3 regions of the Acidilutibacter cellobiosedens genome follow, and region 2 is predicted to be linked to each of the others. Evidence: riboswitches for the same ligand, from Rfam matches in the RefSeq annotation. Region 2 holds a riboswitch; each other region holds the start of a gene.

Region 1 (10,635 bases), 1.7 Mb from region 2:
TTTCCAGTTCTTCAATGGGAATAATGTCATATTTTGGATCCCATTCATTGCTGCTCTCCGAAACCCTGACCCCCAGATAGGCTAAAATCTGGGAAAAAGTTTCTCCCTGGGTCCTCGAAGTTTCGAGCCCCCACAGCACCACGGCAGTAGATAAGGGATAGGAATTCTCTTCTTTTTTATAAGCATCGAGAGTATTCAAACATATCTTTTCCCCTCTCTTATATGCAATTTTAGTGGGTATAAGCCTGGGATCAAATTGATACAGATTATATCCTGAAGGCAATATTTCAGGATGCCTGTATATATCTCCCGCCAACTTTGCAGGATTATACTTTCCCTCCAATACCCTCATCAAGCCTTCCATTTCATAATTTTTTTGAGATGATTCAATAATTGTACACCCGTATTCCAAGGATTTTATAAATTCATCTTTATTATTTTCATTTATATATTTTGACTTTTTCAGCTTTCTATTTTCAAAATAATAATCAATAATTTTTTCTGCTTCTTCATCAATCTCTCTTATAGTCTCATACTGATCATTATCTAAGAGAGCATCTAAACTACATCCGTTAGCTCTTGTAATTAATTCCCTGATGCTTAAAATGCCGTTTCTGTTGTACCTCAGCAGACCTTTTGCATATTCCCTCGCTTCTTCAGGGGTATACCCTTTCCCGAATATATGGAGTCCCTTCGGTATGAGGCTTTTCTTCATTCTGTATAATTCTCCTTCTATATTATCGAGGTTCTTCGGCATATTAAGTTTTTCAGCCAGCTCCCATATACTTGATAATATATCATCGCTGCTTTGGGGAGCTAATGATAAAGACTGATGATAATTGTCTATCATTGATATTAATCCCGCAAATTCTCCGTAAAGTTCCCCTTGTACAAATACCGGCGGCTGATAACTTATTATATTTGCATAGGATCTTCTTTTAGCAATGGTCGACTCAGAGGGATTACCGCAATAATATAAATATATATGAGGAATATCCGATAGAAGCTTGTCCGGATAACAATTTCCGCTCATACCGCATTCCTTTCCTTTTAAAAATTCCAAGGTGCCGTGGGTTCCCACATGAATGATTGCATCTGCTTTGAATTCGTCTTTAATCCATTTATAGAAACCCGAATACTGATGATGGGGAGGCAAGGTTTTATCATGATATACTTTTTCAATTTCTTCATGTACTCCTCTCGTGGGCTGCAATCCTATAAATATATTCCCTTCAATTATCCCGGGAATCAAAAACTCATTATTATCGTTGACCATTATACTGCCGGGTGACGGTCCCCATTCCTTTATTATGTCTTCATAATCAGAACTTTTCTTTAATTCTTCTCTATATTTTTTATCCGGATATTTAATCATTTTTTCCCAACTATCACTGTATTTCCCTGAATTAACTATACCCCCGGCAGTAAATATCCCCATGAGTTCTTCTTTAGTGAGAGGATTTACTTTATAACCTTTATCTTTTAGATTTTTCAATATATTTTCAACAGATGAAAATGTATCTAAAAATGCTCCTCCGAATATATTACTTTCTCCAGGAGGATAATTATAGCATATAATAGCTATCCTTTTATCTTTATTTTCTTTTTTTCTAAGATTGATATATGACCTGATTCTGGATATCAATTTGTCTACTCTTTCTTCTATTATCACAAGTTCATCGGTTCTAATATCAAATTCCATGTCATATCTTGGCTCTGTCATAGCCCCGACAGGATATGTTTCGATACATCCGTCTAATTCCGGCAGCATAACGGAAATCATCATTTCTGATGTGCTGCAGCCCTGTATTGATTCTTCCCATTCCTTAATCCTTCTTCTTGACATAAAATAAGGATGAAAATACGGGACATCTGCTTTTTTTAGCAGATCTATACCTGCTTGAGGTTCTCCGCCCATGGGACCTGCTCCAAGCCTGAAGGACATGAAGTTCAGTATTATATCCACAGATGTTTTGGTGGATTTTAATATCACATCTTTAATCTTCTTTTCATTCTTTGTAAATGCTCCTGAAATTGCAATAGGAATGACATTTGCAAATTTCTCAATTCTTTTTTTGATTTCTCCGACACAGGACGATGTATCTACAGGATATTTATGGCCGTAGAAAAGAATCGCTACTGTGGGTTTTTTAATATCAAAGGGAAAGTCCTTTTCATACTCTTCATAATTTTTATAAAATCTCATAGTCTCAGGATTACATATACCAACTTCTTCTACTTCCCTCGGTTCCAGCAGTCTCGGTATTTCATTTATATTTCCATAATCCCTCAACATGAGGTAAAGCATATTGAGAATATTTGACTTATCCGCTACCTTAAAATATTTCAGTATACTAAAATAATTTTTCATATCCCTCATCTTGCCCGGCATTATTTTGCCGAGCGTTTCCGCCGTACTCTTCATCTTTTCAATGGCAGCCATATTCATTTTCTTTTTGTTTTTCCCGTCTGTCATGCCCTTCATAGTAAAACTTCCGAGACGCATATACTCTCTTGCGGAACTTCCGTAAGGAACTATATTCCCATTGCAGCTTTCAAGACCTATATATACGCTTTTCGCTATACTTGAAGGGCTTCCCATTAAATCTACAAAAACCAAATGGCTGTTTTTAATATCTTCTGCCATTTTTTTGGATTTTTCATCATTCATCTCTTCTTTTCCGTAATAAAGATTTAAATCAAGAATATTAGGATATTGTCGGTTTATCTCCTTCCCTGCTTCAATTAAGGATTTAATTCCAGGGGTTGATACAGTTATAAAAGTAATCTTCACCATAGGACCTCCCTATACTTTCTAAATGCATTCTTTCGCATAAAATCTCGGTTTTTTCGTATCTTCATCCATTGTTATTTCGGCTTTAACTTTAAAGACTTCTTCAATTGCTCCGCTTTTTAATATAATCCAGGGATCTCCTTTTGCGTATATTGGTGATCGTCAATTATAATGAGTTCGTTTGAATATCTGACCGCATGATTTATATCATGGAGTACCATGACTATAGTTATTTCTTCTTCCTTATTTAGCTTCGTTATGAGATCCATTATCTCTAATTGGTTACATATATCAAGATAAGTAGTAGGTTCATCCAGCAGAAGTATCTCCGGCTTTTGTGCAACAGACATAGCAATCCACACCCTTTGCATTTCTCCTCCTGAAAGGGTATTAATTCTTCTGTTCTGAAGCTTTATCACTCCCGTCTTCTCCATTGCCCATTGAACTATTTCACTATCTTTTCCGTCAACGGTCTCCCACCAATTTTTATAAGCATATCGCCCATATTGAACTAATCTTTTTACAGTTACATCGTTCATCGTATTATTATTTTGATTTAATATGGCTATCTTTTTAGCTACATCTTTGTTTTTCATTTTGAATATATTCTCTCCATTTAAAAAAATCTTTCCCTTTTTAGGTTTTATACTTCTGTTAATGGTCCGTATTAAAGTAGTCTTTCCACAGCCATTTGGACCAATAATAGAATAGACCTTCCCTTTTTCTATCTGTAAATTTATATCCGTTAAAACATCTTTATTTTTATAGCTTACGCTTAAACCCTCAATTGATAATATAATATTCTTATTCATCTTTAGCCTTTTACTCCCTTCTTAGCAAGAATAAAAAGAAAGGAACTCCCAGTACCGCCATTACAATTCCTACCGGTATCTCCATGGGGCTTAAAACAGTTCTTGCAAAAGTATCGCTTAGCATTAGGAGTACAGAGCCAAATAAAGCAGTTGCAGGAAACATGTATCTATAATCGTTCCCAATAACTAACCTTATACTGTGAGGCACTATAAGCCCTACAAATCCTAAAAGTCCCACAACACTTACTGCACTTGCCGCAAGAAAAGCGGCTAAAGCCGTAAATCCAAATCTTGTTGCTTCAACATTTAAGCCAATACCCCGTGCAACATCGTCCCCCAATATCAAAATATTAAGTTTGTCCGCAAATATATTTGCTAAAACAAAACCAATTATAGTGTAAGGTAAAATAGTCCAAACTTCCGGCCAGCTTCTTGATGATAAACTTCCATTCATAAAATTCAATGCTCCATGGACCCGATCACTATAAAAGACCAATATTCCTGAAATCCCTGCGGCAAAAAGAGACGATACAGCTACTCCTGCTAATACTACCCTTATAGTTTTTATGCCGCCTTTCCAGGATAAAAGATATATTATGGAGGCAGCCAACATGGCTCCCATAAAAGCTGCAATAGTCACCATTTTTATATACTGGGGAAAAACGACCAATACAATAATTCCAAATAGTCCTGCTCCGCTGCTTATACCGATTATGCTGGGATCAGCTAAGGGATTCTTCATTACCCCTTGTAAAATAGCACCTGACAGAGCAAGATTTATTCCTACCAAAGCTGCCAATATCATTCTTGGAAGCCTGATATTCCAAATTACCATTCTCTCTGGACTTCCGTCATCCTTAGAAATAACTTCAAATATCCGCTTCACCTCTACCTCAAGAGTTCCTTTTGTAAGCCCTAATATAAAAGATATAAAGAAGAGCATCGCTAAGATAGCAATAACAGTTATTTTAAATCCCTTTTTGTCCCTGAGAGAAATATCATTTTCCATCCTGATGAGTCACCTCTCCATATATTTCCGGATATATACTCTTTGCCATATATTCTATTGCTTCACTATAATAAGGACCTGCATTATATAAGAAATACTGTTGGGGAAGATAAATAACTCGTCCCTCTTGAACGGCTTTTACTCCCTTCCATACGGGGTTACTCTTAAATTCCTCTTCCATAGTCTTTTTGGCCTCTTCGTCATCAGATATCATACTTGTAACCAGAACATAATCAGGATTCTTTTTCACTATGTATTCCACATCCAACGGAGTAGTTTCCGAGCCTATAGTATCGGGAGGCAAATCGGATGCAATATTGTCAAGTTTTAAAATTTTAGCTACATCTCCTGCTATACTATTGTCCAACTTAACAGCAATAGTTTTGGCTGTTATATATAATATGACCACGGATTTATTGTCTTTGGGCAGTTTAGATACTATTTCTTCTTTCTTATTCTTTAGAGCTTCTATCTTTGCTTCAGCTGATTTTTCATTTCCCAGTATCTTGCCGAAGGCATTATAAGTTGCTATTACATCATCATAGCTTCTTATATTAGTAGTAATCACCTTAAACCCAATATCCCTTAATTTATCCGCCTGTGTCCCTTGAGTGCCGGCCTGAGCTATAATTAAATCCGGTTTAAGGGATACTACGGATTCCATATCTATGGAATATACAGGCCCTATCTGTGGAAGATCGTTTATTTCCTTCTTATATTCGGATATCAATTTTAAATTATCTGTTATATTAGACGTACATATGGATTTTCCCCCCAAATCGTACCATATATTTAAGGGGGTGCCTGATAAAACAGCTACCTTTTCCGGTTTCTTTTCTAAGATAGTTTCTTTCTTGAGAAAATCCTTTATCTTTAACGGATAATTATTTCCCTCTACAGTTATGGGAAGGTCTTGAGTATTGCTCAACCCGCCTGTCTCAGTAGTTTTAGTACACCCCGAAACGCTAAATATCAACATAATCACAACTAATGGCAACAATATCCTTTTATAGAACTTCACCTTTTTCATCCTCTCTTTTTATAAAAAAATAAGAACTTCATTAAAGCAATAATCATGGCTAATGAAGTTCTTATAAGCTTATTAAATAATCTTTATTATATAAAATTCAATAAAGCAAAAATTCTTCTAAAATAATAATCAGCTTTCTCCATCCACCGTAGAGTTATTTCTGCTAATAAATAGGTAGGTTTTCTGACTTAAGATTCATCATCTTTTCTGTCTTCCCAGTTTCCCAGTGACATTTAGAAAAGACTCTTCCTTTACAGCGGCGGGACCGTGAGGGATTTTCACCCTGCTTCCCTAGCCCTATTCATTCTTATATTCAATTCTCATCTATTATATTAAATATAGTGATATCAATTGTCAAGACAAATTTTACTTTGCCATCAACGTCTGCGCCAAGCAGCTCTTACGCCAAACACCACTAATCCTATCATCACCAGGATACCAATTAGCGCAGCGCCGGGTGCGTCATCGGTTTCCCCAATGTAAATGCCGGCAATGCCAATCAATATCCCGATGACAAAGAGACAGGCAGCGATACACCAGGCCTTGCGCCTAACTTTCTTCAAAAAGTCTACCTCTTTATCCGTCGTTGGCGGCAGCGGTATATTGACAGGAGATTTCATCTTTTCATAGTCCGAGCGGCAATCGTCACATTCCTTTAAATGCTGTTCGACCTCCATTTGTACACGCTTTGGGCGTATTCTTTGTATATTTCTTCAATGCGGGCACCCACTACCTCGCCTCCTTTTAATTGATTCTGCTTATATATCCCAAAAACGAATGTTTCGTTACAGAGGGAAAAAATATTTTGAACAAAAGCGGAGAGAAATATTTCTGCAGTCTTACCGTCCCCTTCATGTCTTAAAAATTCTCTGCATAGTAAGAACTTCTAACGAGAGGTGCCGATGCCACTCTCTTAAAACCCATGGATAACGCGATTTCTTTATATTCGTAAAATGTTTCAGGAGTAACATATTCCACTACCGGAATATGGGATTTGCTGGGCTGCAAATATTGCCCCAATGTCAGCATGTCACAATCAACTTCTCTTAATCTTCTAAATACATTTATTATCTGTTCTTTAGTTTCACCCAAGCCTAACATCATACCCGATTTAGTCCTCATATTTGGTTTTGTCTTCTTTACATAACCAAGTAATTCTATAGATCTATCGAATACCGCCATAGGTCTAATCTTATAATATAATTCCGGTACTGTTTCTACATTATGATTCAGTATGTTTGGTTCTGAATTTATGATAATATCTATTAATTCCTTATTTCCTTGCATATCAGGTATAAGCAGTTCAATTGTTACCTTTGGGGCAGTCTTTCTTATTTTCTCTACAACTCTTGCAAACTGATTAGCTCCTTGATCTTCCAAATCATCCCTAGTAACAGATGTAATAACGGCATGTTTTAAACCAAGCTTAGCTACAGCCTTAGCTACGTTTTCCGGTTCCATGGGGTTTATTTTTTCGGGCTTTTTCTTAGTTACATTGCAAAAGGTACAGTTTCTGGTACAATTTCTACCTAATATCATAAATGTGGCAGTTCCTCTTTCATAGCACTCCATCCTATTAGGACAATTGGCTTCATTGCATACGGTATTTAAAGAAAGTTCTGAAATCAAAGAGTTTACCTTACCTGATACATTTCCACCTTGTATTTTTACTTTAATCCATTCCGGTTTTTCTAAATGCATTTGTTATTCCTCCGTATTTAAATTTATATCCAGCAGTCCATTAATAAATTCATCTGTTGATAATCCAAGGATATAGTCATTAATATCTAAATTATCCTATTTCAGCCACATCTATTCTTCTGCAATCCTGCCGATAACCTCCGCTGCTTTTTTTGCACCCCCGGATAGTTTAAGGCTTTCTGATAATTTTACGGCATTTTCCTGATAAGAATCATATTCTAGAATCGTCTGCACCGCTTCTTTCATATCTTTGGGGTTATCATTTTTTAAATAAACTCCGGCACCTAAAGTCACAACTCTTTCAGCTACCATGCGTTGTTCTTGATGCTGGGGAAATAATACCATCGGTACGCCATAATATAAGCTTTCGTTAACGCTGTTCATTCCGCTATGTGTTATAAAAACATCTGTATTTTGTAATACTTTTATTTGTTCAACCTTGTTCTTTATTTCAAAATTCTCAGGTATTTCTCCCAACGATGAAATATCCGTGCTTTCGCCTACGGACATGATAACATCAAATTCGCCATCACCAAATGCCATCAAACATTTTTTATAAAATTCATTATTTTTATTGTTTACGGTCCCAAGGGAAATATAGATAAGTTTCTTATCACTATTTCGTGGTCCCGCCAATATATCGGAAACAGAAGGACCCACAAAAAAATATTTATTTGAAAATGTGTTCGCTAACGGTTGAAACTCCTTTGAAGTATACACAATAGTGTATGTTTCATTGTCATTTTGGATGAGAGAAATAAAATTATCAACAGCATATCCATAGTCATTCAATTGTTTAATTTTTTTCTTGATACGATGCATTCCTTTAATCATCCGTACCATTTCCATTAAATTTTGTTTCATCATCTTTGCGGTATATTGGTTAAAAGCAAAGGAAGTGGTAGAGCAAACATATTTTATATTCAGTTTAGCTGCAAATAATTTTCCCCAAAAACACAAAGAATCTGAAACAATACAATCAGGATGAAATTCATTTAGTTCTTTGCAAACTTTCTCGTCTAAGGCTATAGTAGTATCCACTGTCATTTCAATAAGCGCTGCAAAATCCTTTCCTACTTTTTTTTCATCTTCAGCCTTCAGTTCAGGTACATACTTATCACATTCAATATATTTAGCACCTGCTCCTTCTATCTTTTTACGGAACATACTAAAGGAATAGTACCATACTTCATGCCCTCTTTTTGTAAGTTCACGGACCACTTCTATTGTTGGATTGGTGTGTCCATAGGCTGGTATACAAAAAAATACAATTTTACTCATTTCTCTACCTCTTTAAATAATTATTTTAATCTTTCTTCTTATTCTTCACCTTTATAAACTTCTTCTATGAAATTTATTAATATATCCTTACAATCCGATGTTGCTCCATATAATGCCATCAACGAAATACGATTGTTTATTTCAGGCAGGACTTCTCGCCTTAAAACACCAATATAGGAGTCATTCCTAAAGAAAATACCGTAGTCATAAAACGCCCAGGCGGTGTACTCCATCCCGACACCACATCATTTGCAACTATGATACAAACAGTTAATAAGCCTAATGTTCCGATTAATGATAAAACCCCTCCAATAACAACTTTCTTCATCTTATACCGAACTCCTCTCCCATTAATATCAAACAATATAAGTTTATAACCTCATAATTAAAAGATAACTTTTTTCTCCGAATTATAAATTAAAAGTGCTAAAGTAATAAATGCTACTAATTTTTTATTAAAATCATTTATTACAAAATGTTACAAAGTTTGATATCATTGATTTAAATTCAATTATAACTTATTTACTTTTATATAATCAATATCCATCGAAAATAATTCCTCAATTACTTTTATTTATCTCAAAATATATCTTATAAAAAATTATAATTTTATCAACATTATTTCTAATGATATTTTCATCATAAACGCCGTTTTCACAAACCATTTTGTTAAACATTTTCTCAGCCCTCTTCCATCTATATGACTTTGGAAAACCATCCGCTAATTACCAATGAAATTAAATATATAAACTGATAATATATAAATATACATTATATTTCTTTATCTTGGCTTTAATTTCTTCTGAATTTTCGAAGAACATATTCGGTATCTCAGTAGTAAACTGCTGTAATTCTTTAGATATTCCACATTTTTTTGTTATCTCATCCATGTTTACAGATGAAGCAATAATATTTGTAACTATATTGTAATCTTTATATAACTTATTTGAAACCTTTTTTAAACCATAGACTAATATACTTAAGTTAGAGGTTATAATTAATATTATAGGAAGTAGAGGAGATTTCATATTGAACACTATACACAATCGTCGTTACATAACAGGATTAGATGGACTTCGCGCCTTTGCAATTTTATCTGTAGTTTTTTATCACTTCACCTTTAGTTGGGCTAAAGGTGGTTTTTTAGGAGTTGATATCTTTTTTGTCCTATCTGGTTATTTAGTAACCTCTAAAATTTTATTAACAGGAGAAAATTTTAAAGTAAAAACTTTTTGGAAAGATCGTCTTTGCAGAATATTACCATCTGCTTATTTAATGATTATAGTCACTGTCTTATGGGTAATACTTTTTAACCATAGACTTTTGACAAGCCTCTTAGGAGATGCAATGTCTTCTATTTCATATACAACTAATTGGTGGTTTATTTTTCACAAGATTTCTTACTTTGATAGCTTTGGCTCACCATCTCCCTTGAAACATATGTGGTTTTTGGCAGTACAGGAGCAATTCTATATTTTATGGCCATTTATACTTATAATAGGACTAAAAATCACTAAAAAAATCGGCAAGTTTTCACGTATAGTTTTTATTGGAGCTTTGCTTTCAGCAACTTTGATGGGTATACTTTATGATCCAACTGCCGACCCAAGCCGTGTATATTATGGCACAGATACTCGTGCTTTTGAATTATTAATAGGAAGCTTTTTAGCAACTGTTTTGGCAAACAAGAAACATTTCACTAAGGAAGTTTCTCCGAAACAAAAAAATGAGTTAAAACTCATAAGCATTATTTCTTTTTCTATCTTTATTTTTAGTGTCATATTTATAGATGAATATAATTCCTTTTTATACAGAGGCGGATTATTTCTGTTTAGTTTAAACACGGCTTTACTTATAGCATGTGTTTGTCATCCACAAGGAATTTTAGGTCCTATACTTTCGTGGAAACCTATGCGCTGGATTGGTACAAGATCCTATGAAATATACCTTTGGCATTATCCTATTATGGTCTTAAGTACCCCTATTTATGAAATAGGAAACCCATCAT
Region 2 (10,635 bases):
TGCCACAAAAGCTCTTCCCTCACCTGTTATAATAATAATATGTACTTCATTATCTTCTTCAATTAAATCTATGGCTCTATCCAATTCTTTTAATAACTCTGTGTTCAAAGCATTCAGAGCTTTCGGCCTATTAATAGACAATATCCCAATATTATCCGATTTTTTAAATAATAAATTATTAAAATTCATATAATCCCCCCCAACACAATATAAACATTCTGTTTGTTTATATTTTATCAAATAACAAATAATAAATCAATATTATTCTGATAAAAAACTCAAATTAAATTGTTAATTTATATTCAAATTCATAAAATATTATTATATATTATGTTTCCCCATTACCCTTTTTTATAACTATATTACTATTCTTGCGGAAATTACCTTGAAGTTTATATTATAATTAAAATTATAAATTGATTTAGCATTAATTATAAAAATTGTAATTATTTTATTTACTAAATTTGGCAATTTTTTATCAAAAAATTATCAATTTATAGCAACACAAACTTTATTTTATAATGTAGCGTTAAAAAAATTTTTTTGGGTAATACATCTAATAATTAATACTAAAGGGGTGGTTCAATGCTGGATTTTATTATAAGAAGACATAGTATAAGAAAGTTCAAAGATGAAAATATTCCCGATAAAGATTTAATTGAGATAATTAAAGCCGCAACTTTGGCTCCTTCAGGCAAGAATTCTCAAAATTGGCATTTCATTGTGATTAAAAATAGAAATAAACTAAATGAAATAGCAGATATAGTTAAAAATAAAGAATTAAAATTATCGCAATACATTAAAGACGGAATCGAAAAAAATAAATTTATATCGTCTATAGATAATCATATATTCTTTAAAGATGCGCCGATAACAGTATTTGTATATGCCGGCCCTTACCCTGACAACAGGAAAAAAATCCTTAAAAATGCTAAAGTGGCAAAAGAAGAAATTGAGGAATACATAAATGTAGAGCCCAGAATTCAAAATATAGGTGCAGCTATGGAAAATTTACTTCTTGCAGCAGCTAATCTGGGATATGGAGGATGTTGGATGACAGGACCTATGTTGGCTAAAAAGGAAATAGAAGAATATATTGGGTTTCATAAAGACGGCTATAGCTTGGTATGTATGGCTCCTTTAGGAGTTCCTTCAGAAAATGAAATAATAAGTTCTACAAGAAAACCAATAGAAGAAATATTAACAATAATAGACTAATCAATTGATTAGTCTATTTTCTCAACAATTCAAACATATTCTTTTTATATTTTTCAACGCCGGGCTGGTCAAAAGGATTAACTCCTAAAAGGTATCCGCTTACCGCACAGGATTTTTGAAAAAAATACATAAGTTTTCCTAAAAAATACTCGTCAATTTTGGGCATATTAATGATTAAATTTGGTACTCCGCCGTCTACATGGGCCTTAAGAGTTCCTTCAAAAGCTTTTTTATTTACAAAATCCATACTTTTCCCAGCCAAAAAGTTTAAGTTATCTAAGTCTTTCTCATCCTTCCGGATAACTATATCCTCTCTCGGGCTAATTACATTCAAAACAGTTTCAAACATATTTCTTCTCCCATCCTGAACCAATTGGCCCATTGAATGTAGATCAGTTGTCAGGCTCAAAGAAGAAGGATATATACCTCTTCCGTCTTTTCCTTCGCTTTCTCCAAATAATTGTTTCCACCACTCTTGAAGATAAAACAGCCTTGGTTCATAAGAAACCAATATCTCTATTTCTTTTCCCTTCCTATATAAAATATTTCTGATAGCTCCATATATATAGGAAATATTTTCTTTTATTATATCCGAGGAATATTCCATTACTCCTGATTGAGCTCCTTCCATTAACTTATCAATATCTATTCCGGCTACCGCTATAGGAAAAATTCCTACAGGAGTAAATACCGAATATCTGCCTCCGATATCGTTAGGAATAGTAAATCTGTTATACCCTTCCTCCTCAGCTATTTGGCTAAGAACACCTTTTTCTTTGTCCGTAGTTATATATATTCTCTCCTTAGAATTCTTCCTTCCGTATTTTCTTTCCATATATTCCTTAAATATTCTGAAAGCAATAGCCGGTTCTAAAGTAGTTCCTGACTTGGATATAACGTTGATAGATATATCTTTTCCTTCCAATACATCCATTAATTCCTTTAAATAAGTGCCACTAATGTTATTGCCTACAAAATATATCTCAATATTATTTTTCTTTACTACCATATTATCATAAAAGGAATGGCTTATACTCTCTACCACTGCTCTTGAGCCTAAATATGATCCCCCTATTCCGATAACTATAAAGGCTTCCGAATTGCTTCTCACCTTTTCCGCTGACTCCTTAATCATCTCAAATTCTTTTCTGTCATACTCGTTAGGATAATTCAACCATCCTACATTTTGATCCTTGCCTTCATATAATATACGATGAACTGTTTTCAACTGAGGTTCTAATCTTAATATTTCCTCATCAGAAACAAATCCATTGGCATAATCTAAAATAATATCTTTCATAATATATCCTCCTATTAATGATCACTTTTCTACCTTCATTAACACCAATGCAAAATCATCTTTTTGATCTCCATACATATACGAATTAGCTTTGTTTTCTATGTTTTTTATAGGGCTTTCGGGAGCCTCTTTAACTGCTTCTATTATTCTTTTCTCTCCGAATTCTTCTTTATTTTTATTTCTTACTTCTAATATTCCATCTGTATAAAAAAGTATTCTATCTCCATTTTTCAGTTGAACCATATTCTCATTATAATGTATTTCATCAAATAAGTAAGAAATTGGATATCCTTTCATCTTCAGCAATTCCACATTATTATCATCAAATAATATGGGAATACAATTATGTCCGCCATTTGCGTATTTAAATGTATCGGTAGAACAATTAAAGATGCCATAGAATATTGTAAGATATTTTTCATCATCTAAGTTTAAATCTATAAATCTTTTATGAAGTTCCGTTAAGGTTTTAGAAGGACTGAGTATATCATCTTTTATTGCTCTCATGGTCTGTCTTATAAACATGGTCATCATTGACGCGGTAATCCCGTGGCCAGCCACATCACTTATATATATGCCTATATTGTCCTTGTCTATATAAAAAACATCAAACATATCTCCGCTGAGCATTTCACATGGCTTGTATAAATAGTTGATTTTAATATTATTATAGGAGCCCTTTCTGGGAAGAATTTTTTCTTGAAGAATCTTTGCAAATGTAATATCTTTGTTGAGTTTTTTAGTCTTTTCCCTCAACTCCTTCTCTAATTTTCTTTCTCTTGTGACATCCCTAAACACTTCCACCGCGGCATATATGTTACCATCGGAATCTGATACAGGTGAACTCTTAACAGAAAAAATACGATCTCCGACATTTTCTTCTTTTTGTATAATTTCCCCTGTTGCGATACTTCTTTCAGTAATGCAAAAACTACAGGGCCTAATTTTACCAAGAGCTTCATAACATTTTTTCCCTACAATTTCTGTTCCCAGAGCACCTTTCATGGTCTTATTTGCATATATAATTGTCCCATTTCTGTCTATAACTCTGACCCAGTCCGCCATTCCCTCAAGAACGTGATAATTAAGCATATTGAAATTTTTTATTTGGTCTTCAAAATAACTAACTTTGTTCTTTTCCAACATAGCTATCACCCATATTTTAGAAATTTTTTTGCTCGCCTTCATAATAACACACTATACAATAAAATACAAAACAATTTAATATTAATCTTGAGTGTTCTGTAAAATATCATGATAAATATTGATTATCTCTTCCCTATATATCTCATCTGCATCTATAGAACCCCATCCTAATTGATTCTGAAATATGCCATCATAAACCTGATCATGATAACTCCTTAAAACATGAGGAATATTTTTTTCTGACAATATTTCATCCAGTAACATGGCTTCAACTTCATTGTTAAGAATCAAAATCTTTTTTATTTTTCCCATTAAACTATCTCCTTTTAAAAAAGCATTCACCTCAATTGAAATGAATGCTTTAATTCACCTTACTTTATAGAAGAATTATAGATTACATTTAAATAATCGGGATTAAATATATCCTTTTTTACAAATCCCTTTTCTTTATTGTCATATTTAAAATCAGACAACTTAAATGTAGCAGAGCCCGTCTGAAGGGTAGCTATATGATAATCATCTTTAGATGTAAACACCCAAAATTCCAATGCTCCCAATTGTATATAATCATCAAATAAAACAAATTCTCCATCTTCATCTTTTATAATGAGAAACCATTTCTGACCATCATCCCATGCTATTTCTCCATTATCATACCTTTGAGCTGTAGTATACATCTCTATACTTTCATCTTCTCCGTCTCTATCCAGATCAACTTTTTTACTGTCTAAGAGAGTCAAATCGGAAGTATCAAGTTTGTCTCCGGAAAGATGTACATATTCTAATTTTTCTTCCTGTTCAGTCTTTTCATTTTCCTCTTTCAATGCTTTATCATATATCGTTTCTCTCAGAGATTCATTTAATTGAGCTTTAATTAAAGTCTTATTCTTTGAATCATCTTGAGAATAAGTCATATAATAATATTTATCCTTCTTCAAACCATCCCATAGCTTTTTATTTTTTACATAGATCGTAATTTCTTTTAACTCACTTTCTTTATCTTCTCCCAATATTTGAAGGATAATTGAATGACTATCACCCTCCTCATCTTTGCTTAAAAGAAGTCCCGAAGTAATAAAAGTATTACTATTAATATTATTGGAGGATTGAAAAATATAAAAAACAACTATTACTATTGCCAAAATCAGTATACCCACTATATTTTTAATCTTATTATTCATTCTCTCACCCTTCCTTAATTTTATAGCCTATAGGAAAGTTCCATTTTTCTCAATATAATTTGAAATAAGTTTCAAAAAGGCTTCTCTGATTTATTAATGCTTCTATAGAAGTCTTTTTTATATATTATCATGTCTTGTATACAATTTCAACCTATAAATTTAAAAACCTCACTTACTATTTAATTATATCATAAATCTAATTATAATTTTTTTATTAGCAATTATTGCTTTATATTATTTCATTTTTTGTCGATTTAATGTACAATAGATATTGTATTGTAAAATTATTATATTTAAGGGGGGTTTATTATGGAAAGCAAAACTACAAAGGAAAACACAAAAAATAAAGATAACAATCTATCTAAAATTAAAATAGGACTTATAACACATTTAGTAATTAACTTACTTATAAGTACCTTAATATCAAATGGATTATACGTCTTATTAGCAGAACATATGAATGTTAGTCCTAATTTTATAATGTTAATTTTTTCATTTGTAAACATAATTATTTTCTTATTAATAACCTATTTCTCAATTAGCCGTTGGCTTGTAAAGTTCTTCAAAGCTATCGAACCGGTTATTGAAGAAATCTCTAGAGGCAACTTAAACGAAATAAGTTTATTCAACGGTAAAAATAAATTCAGTGGAATCACGGATTCATTAAGCAAGGCTAATTCAAATATAAAAAATATGATTACAGGAATAACACAGAATTCTGAGGTATTATCTAAAAACGCCAAAGATCTGTCTGATATTGTCGAAGATACTACTCAGGCAGTGGAACAAATCGCTTCCAGTGTTAACGATATAGCCTCCGGTTCAGAAGATACATCAAAAAATATTACTGAATTAAGCGAAGCCATATCCAATCTTACTACTCTTTCACAAAATACAGAAAAAAATACTCAATTGGCTACGGACCTTTCAGCTTCCATGGCCAAATCAGCAGAAAAAGGTAGCAAAGATATGGAAAAGATAATCGATAAGGTAAGTTTAATTGATTCTTCTACCAAAAATACTTCAGGAATAATCGAAAATCTTAATGAACAAATTAAAAACATTGAAAATATAGTAGTAATCATAAACCAAATAGCAGAACAAACGAATCTTCTTGCATTAAATGCGGCAATTGAAGCAGCAAGAGCAGGAGAATCAGGAAAGGGATTTGCTGTAGTGGCAGATGAAATAAGAAAACTTGCCGACGAAACCCATACATATTCAGATGAGATATCCAAAATTACAAATTCCGTTACAGGAAGCAGTAAAAGTGCTGTAGACAGCATTGAAAAGGTAAGCGGAATAGTTAATGAAAGTGTAGAAGTCGCTGATTTAACTAAAGCTTCTTTTGAAGAATTGGTGGAAAAATTCGATAAGATCAATCTTTCAATAGTCGAAATTGCGGAAGCTTCTAAAGAGGTAAGAAATAATAGCGAATATATCCTTGAAAGAGCTACGGAAATATCCGCTATATCAGAAGAAACTACTGCAGCATCTCAAACCAGTTCGGAAGCAATAGATAAAAATCTTGCAGCCATGGAGGAAATCACCTCTTCCATTGAAAGCTTATCGGAAATTGCAGATAAACTAAATAAAATGGTAGAAAAATTTAATGTATAAAATCTACTTTTATTTCTTCTTCTTCAAAATATCTTGCTATGGAATAGAGTAAATCAGATAATCTGTTTAAATATTTCACAACATTTGAATCTATTTCAGCATTTTTTTGAAGAGAAATTGTTCTTCTTTCGGCTCTTCTGGCAACTGTTCTTGATACATGAAAATATGAAGATGCTTGTCCGGCCCCAGGTAATACAAAACCTGTGGGCTTTTTTACCTTTGCCATATACTTATCTATATTTTTTTCAAGATAGTCTATATCCTCATCTTTTATTCTATGAGGAACCTTTGTTTGATCTTCTGTGGCAAGATTGGCTGCAACAATAAAAAGTTTATTCTGAATATGATTTATTAATTCATATGTATCCTTATCGTCTTTTATATAATTTTTAGCAAGACCCAAAAATGATACCAGCTCATCTACAGTGCCATAACTTTCAACTCTTATATCATCTTTTGATACTCTCTTATTGTCAAAAAGACTTGTCTGCCCTTTATCCCCGGTTTTCGTGTATATCTTCACAAATAATTCCTCCTTCATTTTAATTTCTCTTTTTTGGTCTTGGACCATAAAACTGATAATAATTCACTTTAATTTTTCCATTAAATAATTTTCTTCTCCTATCAGCTCTCCTTCCGTATATTTTTTCAAACTCCTCGTTAGATGTAAGAAAATAAAGAGACCATGTATCCAAAAAACTGAAAACTTCACCCATTTTTCTGTATAAATCCTCTACTTTTTCTTTCTCTCCCATTCTCTCTCCATAGGGAGGATTTGATATGATAACTCCGTATTTTTTCTTGGAGCTTAGTTGCAATGCATCCTTTGTTTCATAGGTAATACAGTCGTCCACTCCCATCTCATACGTATTCTCTCTTGCAATTTTAACAGCTTCTTTATCAATATCATACCCAAAAATTTTCAGTTCTCTCTCCTGTATAATAGATTTCCTTGCAAAAATCTTTTCTTCTTTCCAATATTCTTCTTTTATTTTTTGCCAATCTTCTGCCGCAAAACTTCTCTGTATTCCCGGAGCGATATTTTTCCCTATCATAGCAGCTTCAATGGGAATAGTGCCGGAACCGCAAAATGGATCAATAAGTATTCTCTCCGGACTCCAATAACTTAGTTGAATCATAGCCGCAGCAATTGTTTCCTTTACAGGTGCATTGACATGCATTTTTCTGTATCCTCTCATATGAAGGGCTTCCCCTGAAGTATCAATGGATAGAGTTGCCACATCTTTTAAAATCGAAACCAATATTGTAAATTTAGCTCCTGTTTCTTTAAACCATTCAGTTTTATATTTTGTTTTTAATTTTTCTACAACTGCTTTTTTAACTATGGCTTGGCAATCTGAAATGCTGAATAGCTTAGAATCCACGGATTTTCCGTTTACGGTAAACTCCCCGTCTTCATCTATCCATTCTTCCCAAGGAAGTGCTTTAGTTTTTTCGAACAATTCATCAAAGGTTAAAGCCTTAAATTCCCCCATTTTTAAGAATACCCTATCGGCAGTTCTAAGCCAGATATTTGTCTTTGCAATATCTTTTTCTTCACCTTTAAATGTTACCTTTCCATTTTCAACTTTTAAATCCGTATATCCTAATTTTAAAAGCTCCCTTTTAACTAATGATTCCAAACCAAAAGTCGAGGTCGCAATAAGTTCTATTTGTCCCATTTTATCCTCCCAATAATTAATTACCTTAATATTATACACCAAAACTAAATTAAATACTTTTTAAATGAGTACTTTTTAAAATCCTTGGGTATATAATGTTATAGGTTAAATTCTATATGACGAATATAGAAAACAAAAAACAATAGGGAGGGTCTTTAATATATGAAAAATATAGGAGAAACAATTCAAAGCGGAGATTGGAAGGGTGAAAAACATGTGCCTGTAATTCATGCCCCTGAAAAAGTTAAAAAAGGAGAAGCATTTGAAATAAAAGCAATAGTAGGAGAAAAAATACCTCACCCGAATACTTTGGAACATCACATTTGTTGGATAAAAATATTCTTTCAGCCTAAAGATGCAAAATTCCCAATAGAAATCGGAAATTCTGAATTCAGTGCTCACGGAGAAAGCGAAATATACAATGAGCCTTCCGTTTCTCTGACTACAAAAATTGATAAATCCGGTACAATTCATGCGTTAAGCTATTGTAATATTCACGGTCTATGGGAAAATAGCATAGAAATTTCCGTAGAATAGTGAGGTAAAAGATGAGGCTGTTAAAAAGAAGCTTCATCTTTTTTTATAATAATCTATCTCCTTGTTCTGGTATCCTTGACTAAAAGTTATTTATATTATATATTTTAATTGTAGTTAAATTTAATATTTAGGTAAAGGTACAAAGATTTATATTTCTTTGTTTAAAAGGGAAACAAGTAAAAGTCTTGTACGGTCCCGCCACTGTGAAGGTGAGAATTTTAAAATATGCCACTGAGAAATTGGGAAGGCTTAAAATTCTATGAACCTAAGTCAGGATACCTGCCTTTGCTAATGCACTAAAAACTCTACGGTAGATAGGGAGTGTTTCAGAATAGAATTATTATGTAAATACATAATGTTATTTTGCTTGTCACAGTTCCTGAAACCGCCGAGTTCAGGAACTTTTTTATTGCCCAAAATCATGAGGAGGTTAAAAGAGTGATAGAAGATAGAATAAAAGATATTGAGCTAAGAAAAAAAATAACTACAGCTGAAAACGCTGCACTATTTATTAAAAATGGTATGACAATTGCTACAAGTGGCTTTACTCCTTCAGGATATCCAAAAGCTACACCATTAGCACTTAGTAAAAGAATTAAAAACAATAACGAAAATATAAAAATTACATTAATTACAGGAGCTTCCGTCGGAGATGAATTGGACGGTGAATTAGCCAGAAATAATATTACAAAAAAAAGAATTCCCTATCAAACAAATGATAGCTGTAGAAAAGCTATAAACAATGGAGACATTCAATTTTGTGATGTTCATTTAAGCCTATTGCCTCAATACATTAATTATAATTATTTGGAAGATATAGATATCGGAATCGTAGAAGCATCTGAAATTACCGAAAACGGATGTATGATACCAACTACCTCTGTAGGTATAACACCAACTATAGTAAAAAAAGCTAAAAAATTAATAATAGAAATAAATACAAGTCAACCAATAGATCTAAGAGGAATACACGACATATATACTTTACCAAATCCCCCAAAAAGAACGCCTATACCTATACTAAACTGCAAAGATAGAATCGGTACAAATTATATCCAAATAGATAAAAATAAGATAATCGCCATAGTTTTCACGGATATAAGAGATGATGTTAAAAAATTAGCAGAACCAAATAAAGACAGTAATTTAATGGCGGAAATTTTTTTGGAATTTTTAGACCATGAAATCAAAGCAGGCAGAATTCCAAGAAAATTATTGCCCTTTCAATCCGGGGTTGGTTCAGTATCAAATTCAATACTAAATGGATTCTCTCGTTCAAAGTATGATAAGCTTCAATTTTATTCAGAGGTAATACAGGATTCAATGTTGGACTTAATAGATATAGGAAAAGTACAAATAGCGTCCGGAACTGCTATTTCCCCTTCTCCGGAAGGATTAAATAAATTTTATGATGATATTAAAAGATATAAATCGAAGATAATATTAAGACCACAAGAGATTAGCAATAACCCGGAAATAATCCGAAGACTCGGGGTCATAGCAATGAATACGGCAATAGAAGTAGATATATACGGTAATGTAAATTCCTCTAATATAATGGGTGGAAATCTCATGAATGGGATAGGAGGCTCAGGGGATTTTGCCAGAAATGCCTATCTATCAGTATTCTTTACAAAGTCCACAGCTAAAAATGAAACTATTTCCACCGTAGTACCTCTTGTATCTCATGTCGATCACACCGAACATGATGTCAACATAATTATTACTGAGCAAGGAATAGCGGATTTGAGAGGTTTAAGTCCAAAGGAAAGAGCTATAAGCATAATAAACAATTGTGCTAATCCTATTTATAAGGATTTACTTTCGGATTATTTGAAAGAAGCTATGAAGAGTAAAAAGAACATACCTATATTACTAAATAGGGCTTTTAAATGTTTTGAATCATTAGAAAAAACCGACACGATGAAAAGAGGCAACATAGTTTATTATG
Region 3 (10,635 bases), 320 kb from region 2:
TGTGAACAATATATAAATGATAATCCTCCTTCTTGTGCCAGCGCTATTGCCATTCTTGCATCAGAAACCGACTGCATAGCAGCCGACACCATAGGAATGTTTAATCTCATAGCATCAAGATCACATTTATCAGAAACCTTGGTTAGATAAGTAGTTAAAGAAATATTTCCATGTGTACAATCCTTCGTGGTTAAGCGTGGGATTAACAAAAACTCGTTAAATGTATGACTAACACCATCAATAATATCAGCCATTTTATATCACCTCTTATAATATTTTTTAGAAAATAACTTAAGCAAAACATTACTCATTTTTCGATATATTTTTTTATTTTCTTTGTAATACCCTAAATTTTAGATAGCCTAATCAAATATTGTTTTTTTAATTCTACTACCCATTAAGTATAATTTCAGGCAACACTCCTAAACTAGATATTTCATAAAACTTTGTTTTTCCACTGATATTATCATAAGTTTTTCCCTTTCGATTTATCAAAACCGAATCTAATCCATAATTGGCGGCACCCTCTATATCCTCAATAACATCATCCCCAACCATGATACAGCGTCTTTTCTCCAAAGTCTTATTTCTAAAGATAAAATTGAAAAATAATTTATTTGGTTTAGATACTCCTATTTCTTCACTAAATATGAAATTTGAAAAAATAAATTCTATACATATCCTTCCAATCCTCTGACGGATACCTCGCCTGAAAATATATTTTCAATGCTTCCGTCTTCAAACATTACAATTAACTGGCCTTCATTGTTTATATCCAAGGCTTTCCCTGTTTTTGTTTCTCCATCTTTTATTACTCTGACTTTTTTCCCTATCAAGGCAGAATTTTTTTTGCATATTTCTATTACTTCCGAAATTTCATTATCCTCTTTAAAAGGTATGTAGAATTCTTCAAATCTGTTTAATATGCCGGCCAGTAGTTCTTTTCTGTTAATTTCTTTATTTTGTTCTATTTTCAACGAAGTAGCTTTATTTATTAAATTCTCGGAAAAATCCTCTCTATCCATATTGACATTTATTCCAATGCCCATTATAACATAATTTATCATATTCAGTTCGCAGCTCATTTCCGTAAGAATCCCGCAGACTTTTTTACCGTCTATAACTATATCGTTAGGCCATTTTATTTTAGAGTATATTCCCATATCTTCTAAAGCCTTGTTTACCCCTGCCGCTCCCAGCAAAGTTATTTTCGCTACTTTCGTAGGTTCCGTTTCGGGTTTTAATATCATGCTCATCCAAATACCCTTTTTGGGGGGAGAAACCCAGTTTCTATCAAGCCTTCCCTTACCCTTTGCCTGTTCCTCCGATATAACCACTGTCCCTTCCGGATTCTTTAAAGCTATTCTTTTGGCTTCCATATTTGTGGAAGATATCGTATCAAAATAACAAATATTTCTTCCGACAAATTTGGTGCTTAAATATTCTTTTATTTCTTCGTATGTCAGTACATCAGGTACCGAAACAATTCTGTAGCCTTGTTTTGGAACTGATTCTATCCCGTACCCTTCTTCTTTTAACACATTTATGTATTTCCAAATAGCTGCCCGGGATACTCCTAACTTTTCACCTATCTTTTCTCCCGACAAAAATTCATCTTTATTGTTTTTTAATAACCTTAAAATTTCATCTTTCATATATACCACCTTTTATAGTAAAAGTCTACTTATAATATAGCATATATCGGCTGATAATTAAATTAATTACTTTCTCTCTCAAATATGATTTGATAGCAATAAGCGGCATAAACACCTGCTTTCTCATTTGGGGGAATAACAATTTGTACTAACCTCCAACCATTTTTAGCTTCTCTTAAAATTACCTCTTTACATATTTCAAAGGAATCCCCTCTTTTCGTTTTAAAATCCCTTGCAATCTGTACTTCTTCAAATTTGTATTCGTACATTTTCATCACTCCCTATCTTTTCTTATCCCTAAAAAATATATTATTACAGTTATATATCCATTTATCAGTAACTATGACATACCATATTTTATAATCAGCGTCAAGGAATTTTCCTAAATTTTATCATAAAAAAAGTGCGGGTTCTAAGAACCCGCTATAGAAGATATTTTGTAATATCTTCCTCTATATTAATATAAGAGAGCCTACTTATTTAAGATTAATTCATACAGCCTGTAAAGCATCACCGCTGTATTTCCTCTTGTTGCCTTTTCCTTGGGATTAAAACTGTTTTCGTCCAATCCCTCAAATATCCCGTTATATTTTCCTATTGCTACTCCTTTTCTTGCCCAATCCGATATTTCGTCTGCATCCGTATATTTTATTTCTTCTTCTTTCTGTTCCCTATAAAAGTTATTTTTCAGTATATTTCCTATTATCTTTGCCATTTCTTCGTTGGTTATATTGGCTTGAGGTTCGAAGATTTCCTTCGTTTTCCCATCTATAAGCCCTTCTCCATATACTGCACATACTGATTTGTAGTACCATTTATCTTTTGATACGTCTTTGAATGGCAATTCTTTATTTCCTTCTTCGTCATATTTCATCATCCTTGATATTAAGACTGCAAATTCTCCTCTTGTTATGTTCTCATTGGGAGCATATTCTTTTTCTGTTCTCCCTTTGATTATCCCTTTTGAACTCAGGCTTCTTACTGCTTCCCCTATTATATCGTTTCCTCTAATGTCTTCAAATTCTCTATCTCCTTCCTGCGGAATAAATCTTCCCGTATTCATTGTTATGAATTTAACCGTATTGTCTGTATTGTCATATACTCCTCCCAGTTCTTCTTTATTCCCTTCATTGCCTATCTGCAATACTCCTATATTAGACTGTGCTTTTATTTCTTTTGTATAAGGAATCGATATTTCTATTGGCTTGCTTAGCACTATCTCTTTTCCGGCTTCATCTTTTATTGATATTTCTACTCCATCTGCTATTTTAATAATTTTTATATCTAATTTTTCACCTCTGTTTATCAATTCTTCACATAAGGATACTATCCCCAGTTCTGTTTTTATTTCTATTGTTTCTATTCCTTCCTCTTTAGCTTTGTTTAATGCCTCTTTTGCTATGGCCAGTCCTATTTCATATCCTTGTTCTTTTCCTATTTCTATTATTTCCTTATTTTGTATGCTCCTTGTCGGCTCTATATTTTGTTCCTTAAGTTTCTGTTCTATTGTTTTTGCTGTAGTTATAAATTTATTGTTTATATAATCTTCCCCTATTGTTCTTTCTTCTTTTGAAAGTTTTACTGTCGAAAGTTTTTCTGATCCTTTTTCCACTAATTTTGCGGATATCGTTTCTATTTTCTTTCCATATTCCTTTCCTATATTTTTAACTATCTTACCTTGATTTGTTATGGTTTCATTTATTAGTTCTTCCGTTTTCTTTTCCGATAGTGTTTTGTTTATCAGTTTAAGTACAAATTCCAGTACCTTTTCCGAAGTTTCTTCTATTTCTTTTCTGTTCTCCTGCAATTTGGCTTTTTCCGATGCCCTAATAAGTATCGATTGTATCTGCGTATTCTTTGATAATACTATACTCATCCCTTCTTCTGTGGTTATCCTGTCTGCCGCTTTATTCATTATTGTTAATACGTCTCTCATATCTTGAGCTATTTTTAATGCAGTTTTCTCTTCTTTTATCTCTTTTCCGTCTCTTGCTAATTTCCCTACTGCCGATTCCACTGCCCTTAATATCTGATCTTCCGTGGAATTAGGATCTGTTACCGTTTTGTATTCTATTTCATATTCGGAATTCTTTATAGGTTTTACCTTATCTTTTCCTTCTTCTTCTCCTGTAACTTCCTTCTGAGGTATCTCTTCTCCTGTTACCGTTATTTTTACAGGTACGGGACGAATTATATTCCTTATACCTTCTCCGCTGAATCTTTCTGCCGATACATAATATGTCCCGGGGCTGTTGAATTTCAATACTGCTTTTCCGTTCTCATCAGTAACTGCCGGCTCACCGTCTACCGAAAATGCATCTTCGTTTACGTATATTTCCGCATTATCGACTTTGCCTTTTACCGTATTTCCTCTTCCGCTTTCACCGTTTAGGTCTGTTGACTCTCCTGTAAGAGTTACGGTTAATTCCTCTCCCGTTTTAACACTGGTTTTGTTGGCAGAAATCTTTGTATACCAATTCTCAAATCCGTAGGCACCAAAATACCATTCTATTACATCCCCGTCTTTAAGATAATATTCTTGGGATCCGTAATTAGGAAGCCATCTGTTTACCCTGTACATCCAACCTGACGTAGATCTGTAATCGAATTCCCTGTCTCCATCCACCATAGCAAGATACAGTGACCAACCGTAATCCTGATAATCATAATCAACCCCTGCAGCTTCCATAGCCCTTATCGTGGCATGAGCCACAGTAGGTCCTTTGAATTTTTCTTTTCCCCAACCCTTTGACGGTGTGGCGGAACTTCCGCCTGCCGGCCCTAAATAATCATCCAATCCGAACCTCGATACCTTTATATCTCTCATAGATACTACAGTATGATCATATCCCTCAATTCTTATCTGTACGGTAACTTCTTTATCGTTAGGATCCGCCGGAGGATTAGGATTGTTTGGATCCGTCGGATCGTTTATATCTTTGGTTTTTATTATGATTTCATCACTGAAATCCGAAATATTTCCAAGATTATCAACTGCTCTTATTTTATATTTATATTCCGTATTATAACTTAAGGCATCGGGATCAACAAAAGAATCTCCCTCGGCATTTCCTAAATATTTGCCGTCTCTATAGATTTCAAAATACTTTATTCCCGATTGGCTTACTGCCGTTATATTTTTTAATGTTACTTTATTTTTACTTACTTCATAATCAAATTTTACTCCCGTCGGTTTTGTTTCATCCCCGAATACTCCGTATATTGAAGAATTATTGGTAATGTTTACGGTTAACTTTTTATTGGAAACATCATTCCCGAGATATTCAAATTTGTTGGAAGCATTGTTAAAAATATATATGGCGGATTTGGTTAAATCTTCTCCTGAATTTACCGGCATTCTAAGTAAAATATCATACGATTCGTTTACGCCTTCAAGAGAAATTTCTATTATCTTTCCGTGTAATTTAAGGGAACTCTCTTCTCCCGGTTTTTTCGAATCTGTTACATCCGAGACCATTATAGTAGAAGAATCGGGATTATATGAGGATTGAGGAAACTCAACGTCTATCCCGCCGGCAAAATACATTTTACCGTCTTGAGAAATTTTTACTTTTTTACCCAGTTCAATCCTATCATGTTCATCTTCATCATCATGAGTCCAGTCGTAAATGGAACCCTTGCCCTCCACAAAGAATATATATTGATCCAATGCATAGAGAGCCTGTTCCGATGCCATGCCGTTAGTTGCCAGACTTCCACCTACTTCCGTATGAGCTATTCCTCCGTCAGCAGTTTTAAAGCTTAAAAGGGCTTCCACTAAATTTTTATTCTTTGTAAATTCAGGTCCCGTCGGATCCACCCCGTTGGTACAAAGTCCCATTATCACTTGAGAGCATGATTCCGAATTTACCGTACCCCACGAAGCAAATCCGCCCTCAGGTCTTTGAATTTGTGAAAGAGCATCTACAGCTCCTGCAATGGCAGCTTGTACCTGAGGATAATCTTTATTGTTATAGGGTGCAAGAGCAGTCATTACCATTCCGCTCATATCGGGATCCGGATCCGTTCCCTTTCCCCCCAACTGCCAACCGCCATTTGTACATTCATTATTAAGAAGATACTGAATCATCCTGTCTCTATTCCACTTAGCATCAGCCGGAATATCATACTTTTTACTGTCCACCGCTATAAGTCCGAAGGCAACTCCGTTGTTCCCTTGTCCTTCTATATCTCCGTTATATATTTTCTCTATAAGGTTATACCCGCCTATATTGGTAGGATCTCCTCCCGCTGCCGTAACTCCTAAAGTTATTCTTTCGTAATCTGTTATGTTGGGAAGAATTCCTTTATTCATTACAATATAATTTTCAGTCGATTCCAAATAACTGCTCGGAAGGCTTTTTCCTGCCCTGTTCACTCCTACGGAAACCCAGTCCATGCTGTAATGGTTGGTAAGTACCACGTCGGAAAGGACATCAACAGTACTTCTCACTTCATCAACAATAGCATCACTTATTTGGAAAGAAGCTGAATATTCCTCTTCCTCTCCGTTTATTTTCAAAATAAATTTATACAGACCTTTTTCCAATGTGGAAGGAATAACTATACTTCCGGAATTATATCCTGAGCTGGTAGATGAGGTCTTTCCTTCAATACCTATCTGATTTCCTCCTTCATCCGTTACGGGTTCATCTTTGGCATTATATAAATATATATTATAATCCGTATTTGAATTAACGCCCTTAACTCCGAACTGGAACTCAACTGTCGTTTCTTTTCCCTCAGCTATAAAGTTTTTGTTAATCACGAATCTGTCCAGCAATGCAAAATATCCGTAATATTTATCCCCGTCAATTGAAAACTCCAAAGCATATTTTCCGCTGGGAAGTTGGTTCAGTTTTCCCATGTTCTCGGGAGTGTTTAATCCTGTATTAATATTGCCCTCCAAAATCCCTTGGGATAACACTACTTCTTCCCCACTAATCAGCGGATATTTCCCGTTTATATAATCATAAACTTTGAGTTCGTATTCTTTCCCTTTATAAGACTCTCTGTCTAATCTAATATTCAAGTCAAATGTGGTATTCTTAAATATCAGGCTGTTTACATTAATCGTGATATCCGCCGTATAGCGTACTTGTAGAGCAGCGGTATAAACTTCCCCGTATCTTATCTGGAGGCTGTAAGAACCTCCATCGAGCTTATCGGGAAGAGAAATTTCTCCTTCATATTGGCCCTTGTCATCTAATTTTAAAGAATATATGGACTTTCCGTCTATTAGAACTCCCTGCCCCGAACTTTCATTATTGAGAGACAAAGTAACTTCTCCCTCAGCCCAGGCCGGAGTATCGAGTTGCACATACAATTTGTTTCCGTCAGCTGTTTTATTTATTTTCGGATACTCTCTTACGGAAAAAACCCACTGTAGACTTTCAGAAGATAATTCGTTTCCGTCCACAATCAAACTAAATAAATAATAAATAAACCCTTGGTCTTCTCTTAGTTTCAAATCATGAGGCAAAGTAAACTCTACAGTTGCCAGTCCATCAAGATCTGTCCTTCCCGAAGCCTCAATTTCGTCTGTTTCTATTCCTTGGGTTTTATTTGGCGACAGTTTGATAGTAAAATCCTTTTCGGCTTTTTCTCCTATATTTACATATATTTTAAATTTAACATCTTTTCCCCATACGGCTTTATAGGAACTAATCCACTCATATCCGTCATCTTCATCAGGTCCACCGTATACCGCATAGAGTTTTCCCTGGATAAAATTATCCGGATCATATCTGTCCGCCTCAAGGGTTATGGGATTATATACTATCCTTATTGGGATCTCCTTACACTTGATTCCTCCCAATTCAAGGACTAAGCTGTATTTGAGTGGCTTTATATCTTTAGTTAGAAGAATTTTTACACTGGTTTTCCCACTCTCGTCAAGATATCCTTCTTTTAAGGTCTTGACTTCCTCTCCGTCTTCGGTTTCACCTTTTATAACTAATTTAAAATCTTTTTTCGCTAGACCGGCAGCCTCAATCTCAGCCTCTATGGTATCCTTATTGACTTCAAATATTCTTTTTTCCCCTATATCAAATTTAGAAACGGGATCATATACTATATCTATAGGAATCTCCTTATACTCGATTCCCTCCGATTCAAGGACTAATTTATATTCGCCCGTCTCAACAGCTTTGGTTAGAGGAATTTCAATATGAGCATCCCCTGCCTCGCCAAATTTTCCCTCTTCTGAAATTCCGGTCGGATCCCCTGTTTCATCTTTTATAACCAATTCAAAATCTTTTCCAGCTAAACCGGCAGCCTCGATATCAGTCTTTATAGTATCCTTATTGACTTCAAAACTACTTTCTTCTCCTATATCGAATTTAGAAACAGGATTTTCAACATTGATAAAAGGAACGCAATAATAAACATTCTTATTTGTGTAAAAATGAATTCTTAATACTGAATTGCTATACTTCATTATATTTGCAAGAGAAACTTCTTCAGAATTGACAAGAGAAATTTCTTCCGAAGTATATCCGCCTTTTCCGTCTAATGATTTATTATTCAATAGCTCTGTGAAATCTGTGCTATCCCAGGAATCCCCATCTTTAATACATATATCTTCTATCTCACTATTAGCCATTTCAGGAATATTCAAATTTATAACAAAGCTTTCTCCTGCTTTTATACTGCCTCTATTGTAAACAACTATAGAATTCAACGGAAACGGTACGGTGTAAATATTCGAGCCCGATTCTATTCTCAAAACGGCTTTAGCCCATTTTAAATCTTCGGGAATAGATATTTCTATATCCTTCGAACCGGTATTTTCTACTGCTATTGATTCATCCGCATTATAAGGGTTAACCAAATATATTTTTAAGTCAGAACTATAAATTTCTTCATTTATGGTAGCGGTTATGCTGTCATTGATAAACCTTCCATTCTTGTCATAAGTATTAATTCCGGTTTTATCGTAAGTAACAATATCAGTAAAATTTATATTTACCTTTTCGACAGACAGTTTCGAATCACCAACAGCAAATTTCAAAGCATACGTATTGTCATTTATGTCGTTGGATGCAAGATATCCCGGTATCGAAATGTCGATACGGCCCGTCCCGTTCTCATCTAATGTTACCTTATCTAACGAACCTTTATCTTCTCTAGTATAACTGTCATAAAAAATTACATCCACATTTTCATTTTTATGTTCCGGATAATTTATAGTTCCCGTTATATTTTCTCCTGCCGAAAATATATCTTTATCAAAGCTTATCCCTTCAGATACTTCCGACTGTTCTTCAATTTCATCATTCTGTTCGGACTTTTCTTGGTCTTCCCCATTAGAAACAATATCCTTGTTTTGACCGGTTTCTTCCGGAACTGCAATATCCTTTGTTTCTTCCCCTCCTTCCTTCCCCGGAATTGTTGTATCTTCCTCATTGGATTCCTGAGGAATTACATCATTTTCTTCATCTGCATGATTTTCCGTATTCAAATTGTCCTGTGCATATGATATACCCCTCGGAAAATCCTTAGAACGAAAAATCTCTTCGTAAAAAGAACTTCCGTTAGTAAATATCATTGTCAAAACTATACATAATGATAAAATACGTTTGAACCTTTTCATTAACATTCCCCCTCTTTATAACTAAAAAAATAAAAGTCCCGGTTTCCACATAGAATCCGAGACTTTTTAACAGTCAACAATTTATAATAAATTTCATTTTACCTCAATCCCGGAAGGTTAACGTTATCCCCATATAGGCAGGTCTCCTGACTTATGGCTCAACGCCGCCTTTCCCCTTCCCAAAAATAAAATTTTCAGTGGTATATTTGAAAGGCCGCTCCCCACTTACAGTGACCGGATCGCTCAGGATTTTCACCTGATTCCCTTTTAATCTCTAAAAACAGAGAACCTAAAGGTAATATTCAATTATTCAATAGTTTACTTCCAAATCTATTTTTATTATATAACATATTTTGATTATAAACAACACCATAAAAAATTAATTATTATTCAAAAATATAATATTTATAAAAAATAAAGGAGATATCATGATGATATCTTCTTTATTTTTTACTGAGTTCCCCTTAAAAACTTTTAATAAAAATGAATATATTTATATTAAATATTCTATAACTGTACCCTCACTATCTCCGATTTGACAATTTTAGGGCAATGGTCTGGATTTTCTGTTTCTCCATACCATTTTCCTTCCACATAAGCTTTTACATTTTTCCCCTTAAACTTTTTTAAATTAGTTTCATTAAACACGGCTTCTCCGTCGTTTATTGTGGCATATATTTTATTTCCCGAATCATCTTCCAATACAGCTCTGCCTTCATCTAACGGAACCGTAATTATCTGCCAATTCCATACATCTTCAAATATCTCTGCCTCTACATTTATTATCATGTTCCCTGATGAATCAAAGTCTATATCATTATCATCAAGGATTGGGAAATAGGTATAAGACGGACATGCATAGTACCATGTAATTTTATCTCCCTCTGAAACTTTAGAGTTGGCCGGATCCCCTGCGGAATATCCATGAAGAACATTATTCACTCTGAACATCCATCCCGAATAATAATCTTCATTGGGAAGATATCTCATTTCATATTCCCCGTTTATTCCTCTGACATAAGTTCCGGCACCTGAACCGGAAGCATCCAAAGGAATGCCATTATCTGAACAAATCCTCTGCAGAACATCAAAGTATGTTTCGTCTGTATCTGCTGCAACTTCTTCACTTTGAAATACAATGCCGCCTTTATCCGAGGTGCTCACTATTTTATAGCTTATTGTGGCGGGAGCTCCAAAGACTACATTTGATAAAAATAAAGTCAATACCAAAATCAGTATACTAATACTTCTGAACTTGTTAATTTCTTTAAATTTTTTCATAATATTTCCTCCTTAGATTTTTTATTTTTTAAAGTAAATACCTTTTGCTGCTGTGTATCTCCTCCTTTCTGAACTCTTATGTTTATCCCTTGTCCCCCCTTACCC

The links. A riboswitch is a leader RNA that binds a small molecule or an ion and turns the genes downstream of it on or off. The one in region 2 is predicted to bind cobalamin.
Region 1: linked by a shared signal. The riboswitch ahead of EQM13_RS05175 (ABC transporter substrate-binding protein) and the one ahead of EQM13_RS15040 (succinate CoA transferase) in region 2 are both predicted to bind cobalamin.
Region 3: linked by a shared signal. The riboswitch ahead of EQM13_RS16640 (S-layer homology domain-containing protein) and the one ahead of EQM13_RS15040 (succinate CoA transferase) in region 2 are both predicted to bind cobalamin.

The regions. Positions count from the first base shown of each region.
Region 1 is NZ_CP035282.1:1,080,869-1,091,503, reverse strand. It holds gene bchH (magnesium chelatase subunit H) at 1-2,794, opposite strand, end outside; gene EQM13_RS05185 (ABC transporter ATP-binding protein) at 2,914-3,606, opposite strand; gene EQM13_RS05180 (FecCD family ABC transporter permease) at 3,617-4,615, opposite strand; gene EQM13_RS05175 (ABC transporter substrate-binding protein) at 4,605-5,612, opposite strand; cobalamin riboswitch at 5,802-5,961, opposite strand; gene EQM13_RS05170 (anti-sigma factor) at 6,023-6,322, opposite strand; gene lipA (lipoyl synthase) at 6,504-7,346, opposite strand; gene EQM13_RS05160 (macrolide family glycosyltransferase) at 7,458-8,627, opposite strand; gene EQM13_RS18195 (hypothetical protein) at 8,788-8,955, opposite strand; gene EQM13_RS18190 (hypothetical protein) at 9,365-9,655, opposite strand; gene EQM13_RS05155 (acyltransferase family protein) at 9,657-10,635, shown strand, end outside.
Region 2 is NZ_CP035282.1:3,112,596-3,123,230, forward strand. It holds gene EQM13_RS14990 (short-chain-enoyl-CoA hydratase) at 1-189, opposite strand, end outside; gene EQM13_RS14995 (nitroreductase family protein) at 586-1,218, shown strand; gene EQM13_RS15000 (glucose-6-phosphate isomerase) at 1,232-2,518, opposite strand; gene EQM13_RS15005 (SpoIIE family protein phosphatase) at 2,540-3,664, opposite strand; gene EQM13_RS15010 (hypothetical protein) at 3,746-3,976, opposite strand; gene EQM13_RS15015 (hypothetical protein) at 4,036-4,845, opposite strand; gene EQM13_RS15020 (methyl-accepting chemotaxis protein) at 5,155-6,465, shown strand; gene EQM13_RS15025 (cob(I)yrinic acid a,c-diamide adenosyltransferase) at 6,455-6,988, opposite strand; gene EQM13_RS15030 (THUMP domain-containing class I SAM-dependent RNA methyltransferase) at 7,008-8,147, opposite strand; gene EQM13_RS15035 (class II SORL domain-containing protein) at 8,310-8,684, shown strand; cobalamin riboswitch at 8,803-8,985, shown strand; gene EQM13_RS15040 (succinate CoA transferase) at 9,123-10,635, shown strand, end outside.
Region 3 is NZ_CP035282.1:3,435,112-3,445,746, forward strand. It holds gene EQM13_RS16620 (IMP dehydrogenase) at 1-254, opposite strand, end outside; gene EQM13_RS16625 (HAD family hydrolase) at 391-717, opposite strand; gene EQM13_RS16630 (biotin--[acetyl-CoA-carboxylase] ligase) at 672-1,655, opposite strand; gene EQM13_RS16635 (DUF4177 domain-containing protein) at 1,718-1,924, opposite strand; gene EQM13_RS16640 (S-layer homology domain-containing protein) at 2,128-9,249, opposite strand; cobalamin riboswitch at 9,369-9,556, opposite strand; gene EQM13_RS16645 (DUF4430 domain-containing protein) at 9,757-10,530, opposite strand.